One region of the Ralstonia flaminis genome, then DNA from elsewhere that is predicted to be linked to it. Evidence: riboswitches for the same ligand, from Rfam matches in the RefSeq annotation. Region 1 holds a riboswitch; the other holds the start of a gene.
What was found. Region 1 has a riboswitch for glycine ahead of gcvT (glycine cleavage system aminomethyltransferase GcvT). Riboswitches for the same ligand answer to the same signal wherever they lie in the genome.
Positions count from the first base shown of each region.

Region 2: linked by a shared signal. The riboswitch ahead of R2N11_RS23980 (D-amino acid dehydrogenase) and the one ahead of gcvT (glycine cleavage system aminomethyltransferase GcvT) in region 1 are both predicted to bind glycine.

Region 1 is NZ_CATZLL010000005.1:196,695-204,234, reverse strand. It holds gene R2N11_RS09765 (ESPR-type extended signal peptide-containing protein) at 1-1,779, shown strand, start outside; gene R2N11_RS09760 (hypothetical protein) at 2,013-2,339, shown strand; glycine riboswitch at 2,501-2,598, shown strand; glycine riboswitch at 2,612-2,742, shown strand; gene gcvT (glycine cleavage system aminomethyltransferase GcvT) at 2,870-3,997, shown strand; gene gcvH (glycine cleavage system protein GcvH) at 4,039-4,422, shown strand; gene gcvP (aminomethyl-transferring glycine dehydrogenase) at 4,487-7,426, shown strand.
Region 2 is NZ_CATZLL010000020.1:12,491-20,030, forward strand. It holds gene R2N11_RS23950 (HAD family hydrolase) at 1-173, shown strand, start outside; gene R2N11_RS23955 (hypothetical protein) at 241-564, opposite strand; gene R2N11_RS23960 (hypothetical protein) at 725-1,132, shown strand; gene R2N11_RS23965 (Dyp-type peroxidase) at 1,170-2,126, opposite strand; gene R2N11_RS23970 (HEAT repeat domain-containing protein) at 2,224-3,639, opposite strand; gene R2N11_RS23975 (hypothetical protein) at 3,647-4,069, opposite strand; glycine riboswitch at 4,236-4,330, shown strand; gene R2N11_RS23980 (D-amino acid dehydrogenase) at 4,476-5,729, shown strand; gene R2N11_RS23985 (porin) at 6,071-7,135, opposite strand; partial or broken gene R2N11_RS23990 (sugar phosphate isomerase/epimerase family protein) at 7,264-7,540, opposite strand, start outside.

The sequences.
Region 1 (7,540 bases):
GTCGCTGCCGGCACCGATGACGCCGACGCCGTGAACGTGCGCCAGCTCAAGGACGCAGGCCTGGTTGATGACCACGGTAACGTGGCCAATGCGGTGATCTACGACGACGCCAGCAAGTCGACCATCACGCTCAACAGGGGCGGTGATGCGGTTCACCTCAAGAACGTGGCGGATGGTGTCGACAACACCGACGCCGTCAACGTTGGCCAACTCAATGGCGTCAAGACCACGGCTGAGCAAGCCGCTTCGGACATCGCGGCGGCCAACACGCTAAACGCCTCCAACGCAACAGCGGTGTCGAATGCACTGGGTGGTGGCTCGACCGTCGGCGATGACGGCAAGATCACTGCGCCAACCTACTCGCTGGCCACCAGCACCACTGATGCAACCAAGCAAGACTTCAACAACGTTGGTGACGCACTGAATAACCTGGATGGCCGTACCAGCCAGAACACCACGGACATTACGAACCTGAGCACGCAGATCGGCAACGGCTCGATCGGCCTGGTGCAGCAAGCGGATGCCACATCCGACATCACGGTCGCCAAGGACACCGCCGGCGCGAACGTGAGCTTTGCGGGCAAGGATGCCGACGGCAACACCATCACCCGCAAGCTGACCAACGTTACGGCAGGCACGGATGACACCGATGCTGCTAACGTCAGCCAGATCAAGGGCGTGCAAGGCGCGGTTGACGCACTGGCCAGCACCGCTGTGCAATACGACGACGCCAGCAAGGGCACCGTGACGTTCAACAGAGGTGGCGCGGCAACGCAGCTCAAGAATGTCGCTGCCGGCACCGATGACACCGATGCCGTGAACGTGCGCCAGCTCAAGGACGCAGGCCTGGTTGATGACCACGGTAACGTGGCCAATGCGGTGCTCTACGACGACGCCACCAAGACCAGCGTTACGTTCAACAATGGCGGTGCGGCGGTGCGGCTGCAGAATGTGGCGGATGGCATGGTAGCCACGGATGCCGTCAACCTCGGCCAGCTCAATACCGTCGCTGGTGCACTTGGCGGCGGCGCGTCGTTTAGCGGTGGTGTGTGGACTGCGCCGACGTATTCATTCCTTGATGGCTCGACACATAACAGCGTGGGCGATGCGCTCTCCAATCTGGACAATCGCCTGTTCTCGCTGGCTGATGGGGGGCGTGGCATTGGCCAAGATAACCCCAAGTTTGTCGGTACGGGTGCTGGCGGCAACGCTAGTGTGAAGGAAGATGCGTTGGCCTCGGGCAACTACGCCACGGCATCAGGTGCCAACGCGGTAGCCAGCGGCCAAGGCTCGACGGCAACCGGTGCGAACGCTGTGGCCAAGGCTGATAACAGCGTGGCCCTGGGCGCCAATTCGGTGGCCGATCGCGCGGGTACGGTGTCCGTCGGCTCACTCGGGAGTGAGCGCATCATTACCAATGTGATGGCTGGCACGCAAGACACCGATGCCGTCAACAAGGCTCAGCTCGATCGCGTAGACGCGAAGGTTGCCGACGTTCAGAGCAGCGTTGGCAATCTGCAGAGCCAAGTGGGCCAGTTGGATACCAAGGTGAACCGCCTGGGCGCCATGAACGCTGCCATGTCCACCATGGTGGCTAGCGCGGCCGGTCTTCAGACCGACAACCGCATGGCGGTCGGTACGGGTGTGTATCGCGGACAGGCTGCCTTGGCGATTGGTTACCAACGCAAGATTGGCTCGCGCGCCACAGTGACGATTGGCGGCTCCACCGCCGGCGGCTCTGAGTACAACGTTGGCGTGGGCGCCGGCTACGGCTGGTAAGTCACCTACGTCGTCATGTGAAGTGAAACGGGCGCGCGGCCTCAACCGCGCGCCCGCTTTTTTTTGAGGGTACAGCCTCACATGGCCGCCGCATTCGTTTGCGCCCCTCGTTTCGCTCGCGGCCGTTACACGGCTTACGCATGGTTACACGATGGCGGTAAGCTTGCGGCCCAAGCGGTTCGTTATAGACAGGACAGCGGCTGAATCCGTCAGCCGCCCACCGGAGGAAAATCATGAACCGCATCGTCAAAGTCCTGGCCGTGACGGCCGTCGCCCTGTCCGCTACCACCGGCGCCTTCGCACAAACGCAGTGGCAGAAGGATCACCCGCGTCGTGCTGAAGTCAACCACCGCCTGGCCAACCAGGACAAGCGCATCCACAACGAAGTGAAGGAAGGCGAAATCACCAAGGGCCAAGCCAAGGCCTTGCACAAGGAAGACCACCAGATCCGCCAGGAAGAGCGCGACATGGCCGCCCAGAATGGCGGTCATATCACCAAGCAAGAACAGCGCACCCTGAACCAGCAGGAAAATAAAGTCAGCCGCCAGATCGGCAACTGATCACGGTTTTCCAACGACCCGCACACCGGTCACACCCGGGGCAAGGCGAGACTGCCGATGCCCAAGGGGGTGGCCGTTGTCTTTGGGGCTTTCGTTTTCCCAGGGTGAATGCCCCCTCTCCTCCCCTAATTGACAATCCCAGCCCCCTTCCGTAAATTCCGCCCATCCATCCGGGAGAGCGTGCCCGCCGCACACGGCAAGGCGCCGCCGAAGGGGTAGCACCCGAAAACTCTCAGGCATCCAGGACCGGGTGGATCGGCCGGACATGCGTCTGACCGCACTCTGGAGAGCTGGCGCTGCACGACCACTGCAGGCGCCCACCGAAGGGGCTCACGAGCCGGCGCACACCGCTATGTGCACCGCGCCTCGCAATCTCTCAGGTACCAAGGACAGAGGGGCCATCTGCGCAGCTTGCATCTTCATGGCGTCACCATGAGGCATCAGGCTGCGCGGGTGGCCTTTTTGCTTTTCTGGTCCCGAATAACGCGCCGCGCCCGGCCACAGTGGCGGCGCTTCAGCCGAGAGATTCCATGACGCTCCAACACACGCCGCTCAATGCCATCCACCGCTCGCTGGGCGCCCGCATGGTCGACTTTGGCGGCTGGGACATGCCCGTCAACTACGGCTCCCAGATCGAAGAACACCACGCCGTGCGCCAAGACGCCGGTATCTTCGACGTCTCGCACATGTGCGTGGTCGACCTCACTGGCGCGCGCGTGCGCGATTTCCTGCGCGGGCTGCTCGCCAACAACGTCGACAAGCTGCAAACCCCGGGCAAGGCGCTCTACAGCTGCATGCTCAACCCCAAGGGCGGCGTGATCGACGACCTGATCGTCTACTTCTTCCGCGAAGACTGGTTCCGCCTGGTCGTGAACGCCGGCACCGCGCCGACGGATCTCGAATGGATCGTCGCTCAGAACGAAGCCGCCGGCACCGGCGTGACCATCACGCCGCGTCGCTCCGACAATAACGCTGGCGCCGAGCCGCTGGGCATCCTGGCCGTGCAGGGCCCAAACGCCCGCGCCAAGACCTACGCCGCGCTGCCCGGCACGCAGGCCGTGGGCGAGGCGCTCAAGCCGTTCAACGCGGGCTTCGTCACCGTGGATGGCGCGGGCGAAATCATGGTCGCCCGCACCGGCTACACCGGTGAAGACGGCTTCGAGCTGGTGGTGCCCGCCGCGCAGATCGCCGGCGTGTGGGAGCGCCTGCAGCAAGCCGGTGTACGCCCGGCGGGCCTGGGCGCGCGCGACACGCTGCGCCTGGAAGCCGGCATGAACCTCTACGGGCAGGACATGGACGAGCATGTCTCGCCGCTGGACGCGGGCCTGGCCTGGACGGTTGACCTGCAAAGCGAGCGCGACTTCACCGGCAAGGCTGCGCTGCAAGCCGGCGGCCAGCGTGAGCAGTTCGTCGGCCTGATCCTGCGCGACAAGGGCGGCGTGCTGCGCGCCCATCAGAAAGTCATCACGCCTGCCGGTGATGGAGAGATCACCAGCGGCACGTTCAGCCCGAGCCTGTCGCTGTCCATTGCACTGGCCCGCCTGCCCAAGGATGTGACCATCGGCTCCGACGTGCAGGTCGAGATCCGCGACCGCAAGTTGACCGCGTCTGTGGTTAAACTGCCGTTCGTGCGCAATGGCAAGGCGCTGGTCAGCTGAACCCGAATTCCCATCATCCCAATCTTCCGGAGAAACCTTTCATGAGCAATCTGCCCGCCGATCTGAAGTACACCGAGTCCCATGAGTGGGTCCGCGTTGAAGCCGACGGCACGCTGACCGTTGGCATTACCGACCATGCACAAGATGCACTCGGCGACATCGTGTTTGTGGAAGTGCAGGCAGTTAGCAAGGCCGTGTCCGCTGGCGATACGGTCGCTGTCGTTGAGTCGGTCAAAGCAGCGTCCGATATTTATGCACCGGTCTCGGGCGAAATCATCGAGGCGAATTCCGCTGTGTCCGATGCTCCCGAGTCGATCAACGGCGACGCTTATGGTGCTTGGCTGTTCAAGGTCAAGCCAACCAACATCGACGATGTGAGTGCCCTGCTGTCGGCTGACGATTACGCAAAATCGATCGGCGCGTAACGCCTCTTCAGCCGATGCGCCTGACCCGTGCATCGGCTTTTTGCCTGAATTTCGAGCCCTTGCCATGAACGCTCCGCACCCCGCTTCCTCGGCGCTTGCTGCCGAACGCCCCACCTTGGCTGACCTGGAGGCGCGCGACGCCTTCGCGCACCGCCACATCGGCCCGTCTGCCCAAGAGCAGGCCGCCATGCTCAGCACGCTGGGCTACGCCAGCCGTGCTGCGCTGATCGACGCCGTAATCCCGCCCGCCATCCGCCGCCAAGACGGCATGCCGCTGGGCGAATTCACGCAGCCGCTGACCGAAGAAGCCGCACTGGCCAAGCTGCGCGGCATCGCTGGGCAGAACCGCGTGGTCAAGAGCCTGATCGGCCAGGGCTATTACGGCACGCACACGCCGGGCGTGATCCTGCGCAACATCCTCGAGAACCCGGCCTGGTACACGGCCTACACGCCGTACCAGCCGGAAATCTCGCAGGGTCGCCTGGAAGCGATGCTGAACTTCCAGCAGATGGTGATCGACCTGACGGCGATGGATATCGCCAACGCATCGATGCTGGACGAAGCCACCGCCGCTGCGGAAGCGATGACGCTGCTGCAGCGCATCGGCAAGTCGAAGTCGACCGTGTTCTTCGTGGCCGACGACGTGCTGCCGCAGACGCTGGAAGTCGTGCGCACGCGCGCCGAGCCGATCGGCGTGCAAGTGGTGACCGGCCCCGCTGCTGACGCTGCCAAGCACGATGCCTTTGGCGTGCTGCTGCAATACCCGGGCGCCAACGGTGCGCTGCTGGGCGATCTGGCGACGTACCAAGCGCTGACCGACGCCGTGCATGCTGCCGGCGGTCTGGTGGTTGCCGCGGCTGACTTGCTGGCGCTCACGCTGCTGGCCGCGCCGGGCGAATGGGGCGCTGACGTGGTGATCGGCAACACGCAGCGCTTTGGCGTGCCGTTCGGCTTTGGTGGCCCGCACGCCGGCTACATGGCCGTGCGCGATGCGTTCAAGCGCTCGATGCCCGGTCGCCTCGTTGGCGTGACAGTCGATGCGCAAGGCAACCCGGCGTATCGCCTCGCGCTGCAGACGCGCGAGCAACACATCCGCCGCGAGAAGGCCACCTCGAACATCTGTACCGCACAGGTGCTGCTGGGCGTGATGGCATCGATGTACGCCGTGTACCACGGCCCGCAAGGCCTGAAGCGCATCGCCCAGCGCGTGCACCGGCTGACCGCCACGCTGGCCGCCGGCCTGCGCGCGATCGGCTACACGCTGGAAGCCGATGCCTTCTTCGATACGCTGACAGTCGCCACCGGCCCGCGCACCGCCAACCTGCACATCGCCGCGCAGGCGCACGGCATCAACCTGCGCCAGATCGACGATGCACGTCTGGGCATCTCGCTGGACGAGACGGTCACGCGCGCCGATGTGATTGCGCTGTGGGACGTCTTTGCGCACGCGGCCCACGCCACCGCACCGGATTTCGACAAGACCGAAGCGGGCGTGGCCGATGCCTACCCGGCTTCGCTGGTGCGCCAGAGTGCGTACCTCACGCATCCGGTGTTCAACGCGCACCACTCCGAGCACGAAATGCTGCGCTACCTGCGCAGCCTGGCTGACAAGGACCTGGCGCTGGACCGCACGATGATCCCGCTGGGCTCGTGCACGATGAAGCTCAACGCCACCGCTGAGATGCTGCCGGTGACGTGGCCCGAGTTTTCGAACATCCACCCGTTTGCACCGGCCGACCAGACCGTGGGCTACCGCGAGATGATCGACCAGCTCGAGCAGATGCTGTGCGCCGCCACCGGCTACGCCGCCATCAGCCTGCAGCCGAACGCCGGCTCGCAAGGCGAATACGCTGGCCTGCTGATCATCCACGCCTACCACGCCAGCCGCGGCGAAGGCCACCGCGACGTGTGCCTGATCCCGTCATCGGCGCACGGCACGAACCCGGCGTCGGCACAGATGGCCGGCATGCAGGTCGTCGTGGTCGCCTGCGATGAGCGCGGCAACGTGGACTTGGCCGATCTGGAGAAGAAGGCCGCCGAGCACAGCAAGAACCTCGCGGCCATCATGATCACGTACCCGTCCACGCACGGCGTGTTCGAGGAAGGCGTGAAGCGCGTGTGCGAGATCGTGCACAGCCACGGCGGCCAAGTGTACGTGGATGGCGCCAACATGAACGCCATGGTCGGCACCGCCGCACCGGGCCACTTCGGCGGCGATGTCTCGCACCTGAACCTGCACAAGACGTTCTGCATTCCGCACGGCGGTGGCGGCCCGGGCGTCGGTCCGGTGGCCGTGGGTGCGCACTTGGCACCGTTCCTCCCGGGGCGCGCGGCTTCGGGTGAAGACGCCAGCCAGAACATCGGCAACGTGTCGGCCGCTGCGTTCGGTTCGGCGTCGATCCTGCCGATCTCGTGGATGTACATCGCCATGATGGGCGCGGCGGGCCTGACGGCTGCGACCGAGACGGCCATCCTGTCGGCCAACTATGTCGCCAAGCGGCTCTCGCCGTACTACCCGGTGCTGTACACGGGGGCGCACGACCTCGTGGCGCACGAGTGCATTCTCGACATCCGTCCGCTGCAGAAGGAATCGGGCATCAGCAACGAAGACATCGCCAAGCGCCTGATGGACTTCGGCTTCCACGCACCGACGATGAGCTTCCCGGTGCCGGGCACGCTGATGATCGAGCCGACCGAGAGCGAGCCGAAGGTGGAACTCGACCGCTTCATCGACGCGATGATCGCCATCCGCGGCGAAGTCGACAAGGTGATCTCGGGCGAATTCGACCGCGAAGACAACCCCCTCAAGCACGCGCCGCACACCGCCAACGTGGTGATGGCCGATGACTGGCAGCACAAGTACACGCGCGAGCAGGCCGCCTACCCGGTGGCATCGCTGCGCGCGCGCAAGTACTGGCCACCGGTCGGCCGTGCAGACAACGTCTACGGCGACCGCAACCTGTTCTGCGCCTGCGTGCCGATGAGCGAGTACGCGCAAGACTGAAGACGGGCCTGAGGTGATGCGGCAACCGGTGCTCTAGCCGGTTGCCGCGTCACATGTCACTGGGCGCAATCGCTGTCACCCGTTCTCACAACCGACGCTTTCAGGCGCCTCGGC
Region 2 (7,540 bases), on a different contig from region 1:
TTGGCGACCATACCGTTGACGCGCAGGCCGCCGAGCGAGCGTGCGTGCCGTTTATCGGGGTGACCAGCGGGACAACGTCATTTGAAGCGTGGTCCGCCGCGGGCAAGACAGCGGTGCGGGAACACGTTGGCGAGGTGGCCGATATCGTGCGTATGGATCAGTACATCGCGTAGCGCCACCGGTGGGTTGAGGGCCATCGCTCGATGGCCCTGCGCACGTCAGATGGTGGCCCCGCCACACTCAGCCGACTGCATCGAACATCTCATACGTCTTCCGGGTTGCGTCGACATGCCCCAGCGTGTCCAGCACGCGAATCTCCGGCGGATAGCCATAGACTCGCTCAACCATCGCTTTGTACTCGGCGCCATGCCATCGTGCAGCCGCCTCTCGGCTGCGCCAGATGTACACGCCACCGCCCTCCCTAGTGGCCGCGTCGTAGAAGTACCACTTCTGTAGCAGATCCGGATTCTCCGCCCATTTCACCGCGGTGCTTTCGTAGCGTTCCAATAGCGTGGGAACGTCCACATCCGGCTTGAGCTTGAAGAAGACGATTTCGGTGATCATGGTGAACCTCTCTCGCGAATGACAGGGATGGGCGCCACATCATCAAGCTGGCAGTTTCCATCTCAGTCTAGGCAACCTGCCACTGGGCTACCATGCACCGCAAATGCGAGTTCGAATCTCGCTGCCCAACGCTCAGCACGCAAGATCAGGAGTCACCTTGATGCCGCAGTTCACCCGCTTCCACGCGCTATCGCTGCTTTCGCTTCTCCTGTTCACGCAAGGATGTGCTGCCACGGGCGCGGTCAAATCCGATGACACCTTCCACACCCAGCAGTCGGCGCGGGAAGCGCGGCAGCAACTCGCTGGCTGGATTCCGACCGCCACGGTGCTGGATGCGGCCACCAAGACGCTTCAGTCGCGCGGCTTCACCTGCCGGGCGATACAGCCCGTAGCCGAACTGCGCTCGAGCACACTCTGCACGCTCGGGCCGCTCGCGGAGGTACCGCCCACGCAGCGGCTCGCGACATCCGTGACGCCGATCCACTGGTTCGTGATGCTCAACTCGGTGGATGGCAACGCCGTCAGCAAAGTCCTGGTCAACCGCGCCCCCAAGGACATCGGCGACTAAGCCGCCAAGCCGCGAGCGTCGTTGGAGAGGCCGCGCTTCAGGCGCCGCCCTCACCCGATCCGCGCTCGGCAAGCGCCTCCAGCAGGTCTGCAGAGGGAACGAAGAACAGGCTGCCCGTGACCGCACGGCTGTAGTCAAGCAGACGGTCATAGTTGCCGGGCGGGCGGCCGACGAACATGTTTTCGAGCATCTGCTCAATCGGGGCTGGCGAGCGCGCGTAGCCGATGAAGTACGTGCCGAACTCGCCGGAGCCCGGGCGCCCGAACGGCATGTTGTCGCGCAGGATCTTCACCTCCCGGCCGTCTTCCTCAAGCGTTGTCAGCGAGCTGTGCGACCACGACGGTTTGACATCGTCGTCCAACTCGATGTCGGACAGCTTGGTCCGCCCGATGATGCGCTCCTGCGCCTCGACGGAAAGCGCGTTCCACCCAGCCATGTCATGCAGATACTTCTGCACGAGCACGTAGCTTCCGCCGGCAAAGGGCCCATCCTCATCGCCGATCACGGTGAAATCAACGGCTTCGCGGCCCTCCGGATTCTCCGTGCCGTCAACAAAGCCGACCATGGCGCGCTGGTCGAAGTAGCGGAAGCCATGCACCTCGTCGACTACCTTGACCGCTGTGCCCAGCCTGCCGATCAGTTGCATGGCGAGCTCAAAGCAGAGATCCATCTGGTCCGCACGGATATGCAGCAGGAGATCGCCCGGCGTTGCAACAGCGGTACGGTCCCCCGATCCGAACACGCGGAACGGATGCAGCGATGCCGGCCGCGGTGCGCCGAACAGCGTGTCCCACGCATCCGAGCCAAAACCGCACACGCACGACAGTTGGCCAGCTGGAACACGCTTGCCAACCGAGCGAACCAGCGCGGCAACGTCGGCGCACCATGCGCGGACAACATTGGCGTGATCAGCGCCTGGGTTCAGGGTGGCGACAATAAAGATGGCGCTGCGGGTCACGGGGCCGGCAACGGCTTGCGGTTCTGGGGTTGGCATCGGATAGCGTGCATTGAAGGCGGTAAGGCTTTGCAGCCTACCAGAACATGTTCGCCATTGGCCGATGTCCGCACCTGCCGAACCCGCCTTGTGGCGACTACTCGTAGTGCACGGTGCCGAGACCGGTTCGCTCAGCTGCGGCGGCCTCTTCTTCCTCGCGAGCGGCGATCGCTCGCTGCAATGCCTGCCTGGCGGCACTATTGTGCTCGTGCAGTCCGGAAAGCAAAGCGTGCAGCGCTGGCAACGTACACACCGCCACCAATGCCCGTGCGGCTTGCTCCCGCACATCCTCATCGTCGTCCCGCAGGGCTTGCGTCAACGCCGGCAGTGCTTGCTCCGCATCTGCATGCGATCCCCTATGCAGATTGCTGATCGACGTGGCGGCTTGTGCGCGGATTTCCGCATCCGCGTCACCCAGCGCCGCGAGAAGGATCGGCAGCGCCGCTGCATCACCACTATCGCCAAGCGCCCACAGCGCTCCAACACGTACACGCTGCCCCAGCGCGGGTGTCTGGAATGCGGTGATGAGGTGTTGCGTGGCACGGGCGTCATGCTGCTCACCGAGCGAACTGACGGCGTAGTAGCGCACCTCTTCATCCGCCTCGTCAAACACGCGCGCCGCAATCGCGTCGACCGCCTGCGCATCGCGTTGCCAGCCCAGCGCGATGACAACTTCCAGCCGCACGCGTGGTTCAGGATCGTTGGCGACTGCCAGCAAGGCAGGCAGCACCTGCGGTGGCCCGAAGCGCAGGCCTTGGGCCGCCTGCCGGCGGACTTCCGGCACGGGGTCGGACAATGCGGCCAACAGCAGGTCGCGCAGCGTGGTGTCTTCCCTGTCGAGGCATTCGCACAGCGCATCCAACGCAGCGGCGCGCACGCTGCCGTCAAGGTCTGCCGTGGCGGCAAACAGATCCGCCATCGCATTGGCGGTATCGCATCTGGCGAGTGCCTGGATCGCCCAGATGCGCACGTCGACGTCGGTATCCAGATGCAGCCGTGCGCGCAATGCGGCAACCACAGGCGCGGATGACCACCGCCCCAGCACCTGCACCGCCTCGCGGCGCACCTCGGCGCTCGGATCCTTGAGGGCTTGGAGACATGCGGGCAGGTGCGCGTGCGCGACTGCCTCCGACTGCATGCCCAGGGTGAGCACGGCAGCGGCGCGGACGTCGGCTTCGGTGTCGTGCGTCAGTGCATGCAGCACGGCGGACTCGGCTTGCGGATGCTGCCTCAGGTCGTAATCTGCCAGCGCATGGATGGCGCTCGCGCGGAAGTAGGCATCGGTGTCGCGCGTGGTGGACACCAACGCAGGAACAAACGCATCGTCAACGCCCAGATCGGTGAGGCTGACGTTGGCACCGCGCCGCATGTCCGGTGCTTGCTGCCTGAGCGTGGCGATGAGCGCTTCGATCTCAACGCCGCTGCGCACATGAGCATCATTGATTGTGAGCGCCGATTCTCTGCGACCACCCAGCGCGGCTTTGATACGCGCGATCCACCGTGTCAAACGCATACGCAACTCAACGGTTTGCAAGCCGCGAAGCCTTGAGCGACAACGCCCACGCTACCGTACCCACAACGGCACCAAGCAAAAACGGATACGACCACAGATTCCCCGAGCCCCACTTGAGGAATGACCACGCCAGGCCCACCGTTGCCAAGACCAGGCTCCACTGCGCAGATCGCCCCATCATGTGCCGGACCACACCGCTGTAGAGCAGCAGGCACGCCAGCAACGAAACCAGCGCCGTCAGCAGCGACATCGCGCCCATGCGCACCATGTCCCAGTAGGCCGATGCGTACGTCGCCGTAAAGCCGGCCTGCAGCAGCGTTGCAATGGCAAGCGGTGCGCGCGTCGAATCGGTGCTCTGCTGTGTTGGTGTCGATTCCATCATCCCCTCGGCTGTCTTGGTGTTCTTGCGGGCGTTTCCACGTCGACCCACGGGCGAAAATGCGACGCCCAGATCGCCTGGGGGCGCAGCATAGCATTCAGCCAGTGAGCAGCCTCCGCAATCGCCCGGCTTGCCGAACGTCACAACCCGTGACACACTCCAGCCCGCTGCCTTCACCGGCAGCACGCAGGCGCGGCGGGCGCAAAACGCACCGCTGCAACACGCCGCAGGAGAGACCGGGTTGCAACGATGCCCGGCGCCGATGGAGCAACCACCCCGGAAACTCTCAGGCAAAAGGACTGTGGCGTCGACTGCGAATCTGGAGAGAGGCATGCACGCGCGTGCCCACCGAAGGGGAAGGCGCCAGCACTGCTGACGCCCAAGCTCTCAGGTCCCGAGACAGATGGGGTGAGCCGGCCGGATCGTCCGGTCATACCACCACTCCATAGGGACCGCCATGACGCACATCGTCATCGTCGGCGCCGGTATTTCCGGCGTCACCACCGCTTACACGCTCTCGCAACTCGGCTATCAGGTCACGGTGCTCGACCGGCATCTGTATCCGGCCATGGAAACCTCGTTTGCCAACGGCGGACAGCTTTCCGCCAGCAATGCCGAGGTCTGGAACAGCACCGGCACGCTGCTCAAAGGCATCAAATGGATGCTGCGCAACGATGCGCCGCTACTGCTCAACCCGAAGCCTTCATGGCACAAGTACTCGTGGATCGGCGAGTTCGTGGCGAGCATCGCCCATTACCGCCGCAACACCATCGAAACCACGCGCATGGCCATCGAGGCGCGCAAGCACCTGTTTGCAATGGCCGAGCGTGAGCAGATCGACTTCGACCTGCAGCGGCGCGGCATCCTGCACGTCTATCACGACAAGGCGAGCTTTACTGCCGCCGGCAAGGCCAACGCCCTGCTCGTTGCCGGTGGGCTTGAGCGCCACGCCGTGAGCCCCGAAGACATCGCCGCGATCGAGCCCACGCTGCGTGGCAACTACTACGGCGGCTACTTCACCGAATCCGACGCCACCGGCGACATCCACAAGTTCACGCGCGGTCTTGCGCAGGCATGCGAGAAACGCGGCGTGCGCTTCATGCAGGGCGTGAATGTGCGCGACGTGGAAACCACCGAGCGCGGCGTGCGCTTGTTGCTGCAGACCACACTCGATGATCGCCTCTCCACCAGTGAGGCCAACGTCGTACAGGAAATCACCGCCGATGCGCTGGTCGTCTGCGCAGGCGTCGGCAGCCGGCATGTCGCACAGATGGTCGGCGACCGCATCAACGTTTATCCGGTCAAGGGCTACTCGATCACCGTGCATCTGGACGACGAGGCCAGCGTACAGGGCGCACCATGGGTCAGTCTGCTGGATGAGAGCGCAAAGATCGTCACCAGCCGCCTGGGCGCGGGACGTTTCCGCGTGGCCGGCACGGCGGAGTTCAACGGCTACAACCGCGACATCCGCGCCGACCGCATCGAACCGCTGGTGGCCTGGACGCGCCGCAACTTTGCGATCGGCACCTCGCGCGTGGTGCCCTGGGCCGGCTTGCGCCCGATGATGCCGGACATGATGCCGCGCGTCGGACGCGGGCGGCATGCGCGCGTGTTCTACAACACGGGCCACGGGCACCTTGGCTGGACGCTCTCTGGCGCCACGGCCGCGATGATCGGTGACGTGATCGCACGCGATTGCCCGTTGCACTGATCGCACGACCTGCACTTCCCGCAAGCCTCTGTTCCCGAACTACGGTAGCGGCAGCGGCGGTGGATCGGGTGGCACGCCAACACTGGGTGCGAGATGGTCGCCTCCCAAGATCCACACCGCGGGCATGACCAATTACCCACTAGGGCACGAAGTCTGGCGCCAAGTGAAGGTTGCAACGCGAGGTGCAGAGCGCCGACGGCATGGGGGTCAAGTTTTGGTGCCGCGCGCCCACTGACCGGCCATCTCAGCAAGCGGTCGGACATTGTGAGGCAGACCGTGCAGCGAAGTCTCCGCATGCGCGGTCTCGACAATGCCGTGACCATCAGGTCAACAGGTATGACTCAGAACTTGTGGCGCACACCCAGCATCACGCCCAACCGTGAGTTGTTGCCGTAGGTATTGCCCGAGTTGTTGAACGCGGCCGCACTATTCAGCACAATCCAGGCACCTTGCAGGCGCGTGTAGTCCACTTCCGCATACACGTCGGTGCGCTTACTGAAGGCATAGTCGAGCATGCCGGCGGTGGTCAGGCGCTTGCCGCTGGCATCAAGATGCCGCATCCAGTCGTACTGCACCGTGCCGATCAAGCTCAACGCGCCGCCCAGGGGCACCTTCGCGCCCACATAGGCCGCCTGGTTCTTGTAGTCGGCCACATCCAGCCGGTTGTTCGTGTAGCCCAGGTACCAGGTGGCAATCGATGTATCGAGCCGGCCGCCAACGCCCCAGACCGTCTGCTTGCTGGCAAGCGCCGCCGGTACGGCGCCAAAGAATGCCGAAGACACATCGCGCGTGACCTGGTACACCGCGCCCACTTCGGCCGACCCCATGCTGTACACGATCGAGCCCGCGCCGGCCGAACTCTTGCTGAAACTGCCTGCGGCCTCGCCGAAGGTCCACGCGCCAGCCAACTGCAAGCCACCGAACGACTTGATGTACTTGACTGTGTTGTCATAGCGCAGACCGGTGTAGTTGCCGCCCTGATAGCCGACGATGGAGTTGTTGGCAAACGCCATCGCTTCATACGAAGACAGGATCTCGTGCGCCAGCGTGTACTGGCGGCCGAGGTAAAGCTTGCCGTAGTCGCCTTCCAGGCCGACTACCGCAGTGCGCCCAAACAGCCGACCGCCCTGCTGGCTGCCGCCGGTATCGGGAAAGAACCCCGACTCCAGGATGAACATGGCCTTGGTGCCGCCGCCCAGATCCTCCGTGCCGCGCAAACCCCAGCGGCTACCCGTCAGCACGCCGTCCATCATCTGCAGATTGCTGTTGCCCGCCGCATTTTCATGCGTGCTGTAGCGGATGGTGGTGTCGATCAGCCCGTACAGCGTGACACCGCCTGCCGTTTGTGCCGCTGCTGGCAGGCTCGTGGCTCCGAGCACCAGTGCGGCAATCATTGTCTTGTTCATGGCTCCCCTGTCTCCTTTTTTGGTGTGATGGGTGTGAAAGTGCGAGAGCTGCCCGCGCAGCCTCGGGTGCTACGTTGAATCGGTGCGTGGTGGTTGAGCTCGGGCGGTTAGCGGCCGGCCGCTGAAAAGCCCTTGCCGCAGACAATCGACTCCAGCCAGATCAGTGATCGCATGCCGTCCTGCGCTGTCAGCCGTGCTGGAGTGGAAAGGAAGGTGTCATTGAAGATTTCCAACGACAGTGGGCCCGCATAGCCCGCAGCGAGCAGATCGCGCGCGAAGCCCGTGACAGGCAGATCGCCCTGCCCCGGAAAGTTGCGGTGGTGCCGGCTCAAGGACAGTACATCCATCGTCAACCTTGGCGCGTCGGCAAACTGCACGAAGAAGAGCTTGTCCGCCGGAACGGCG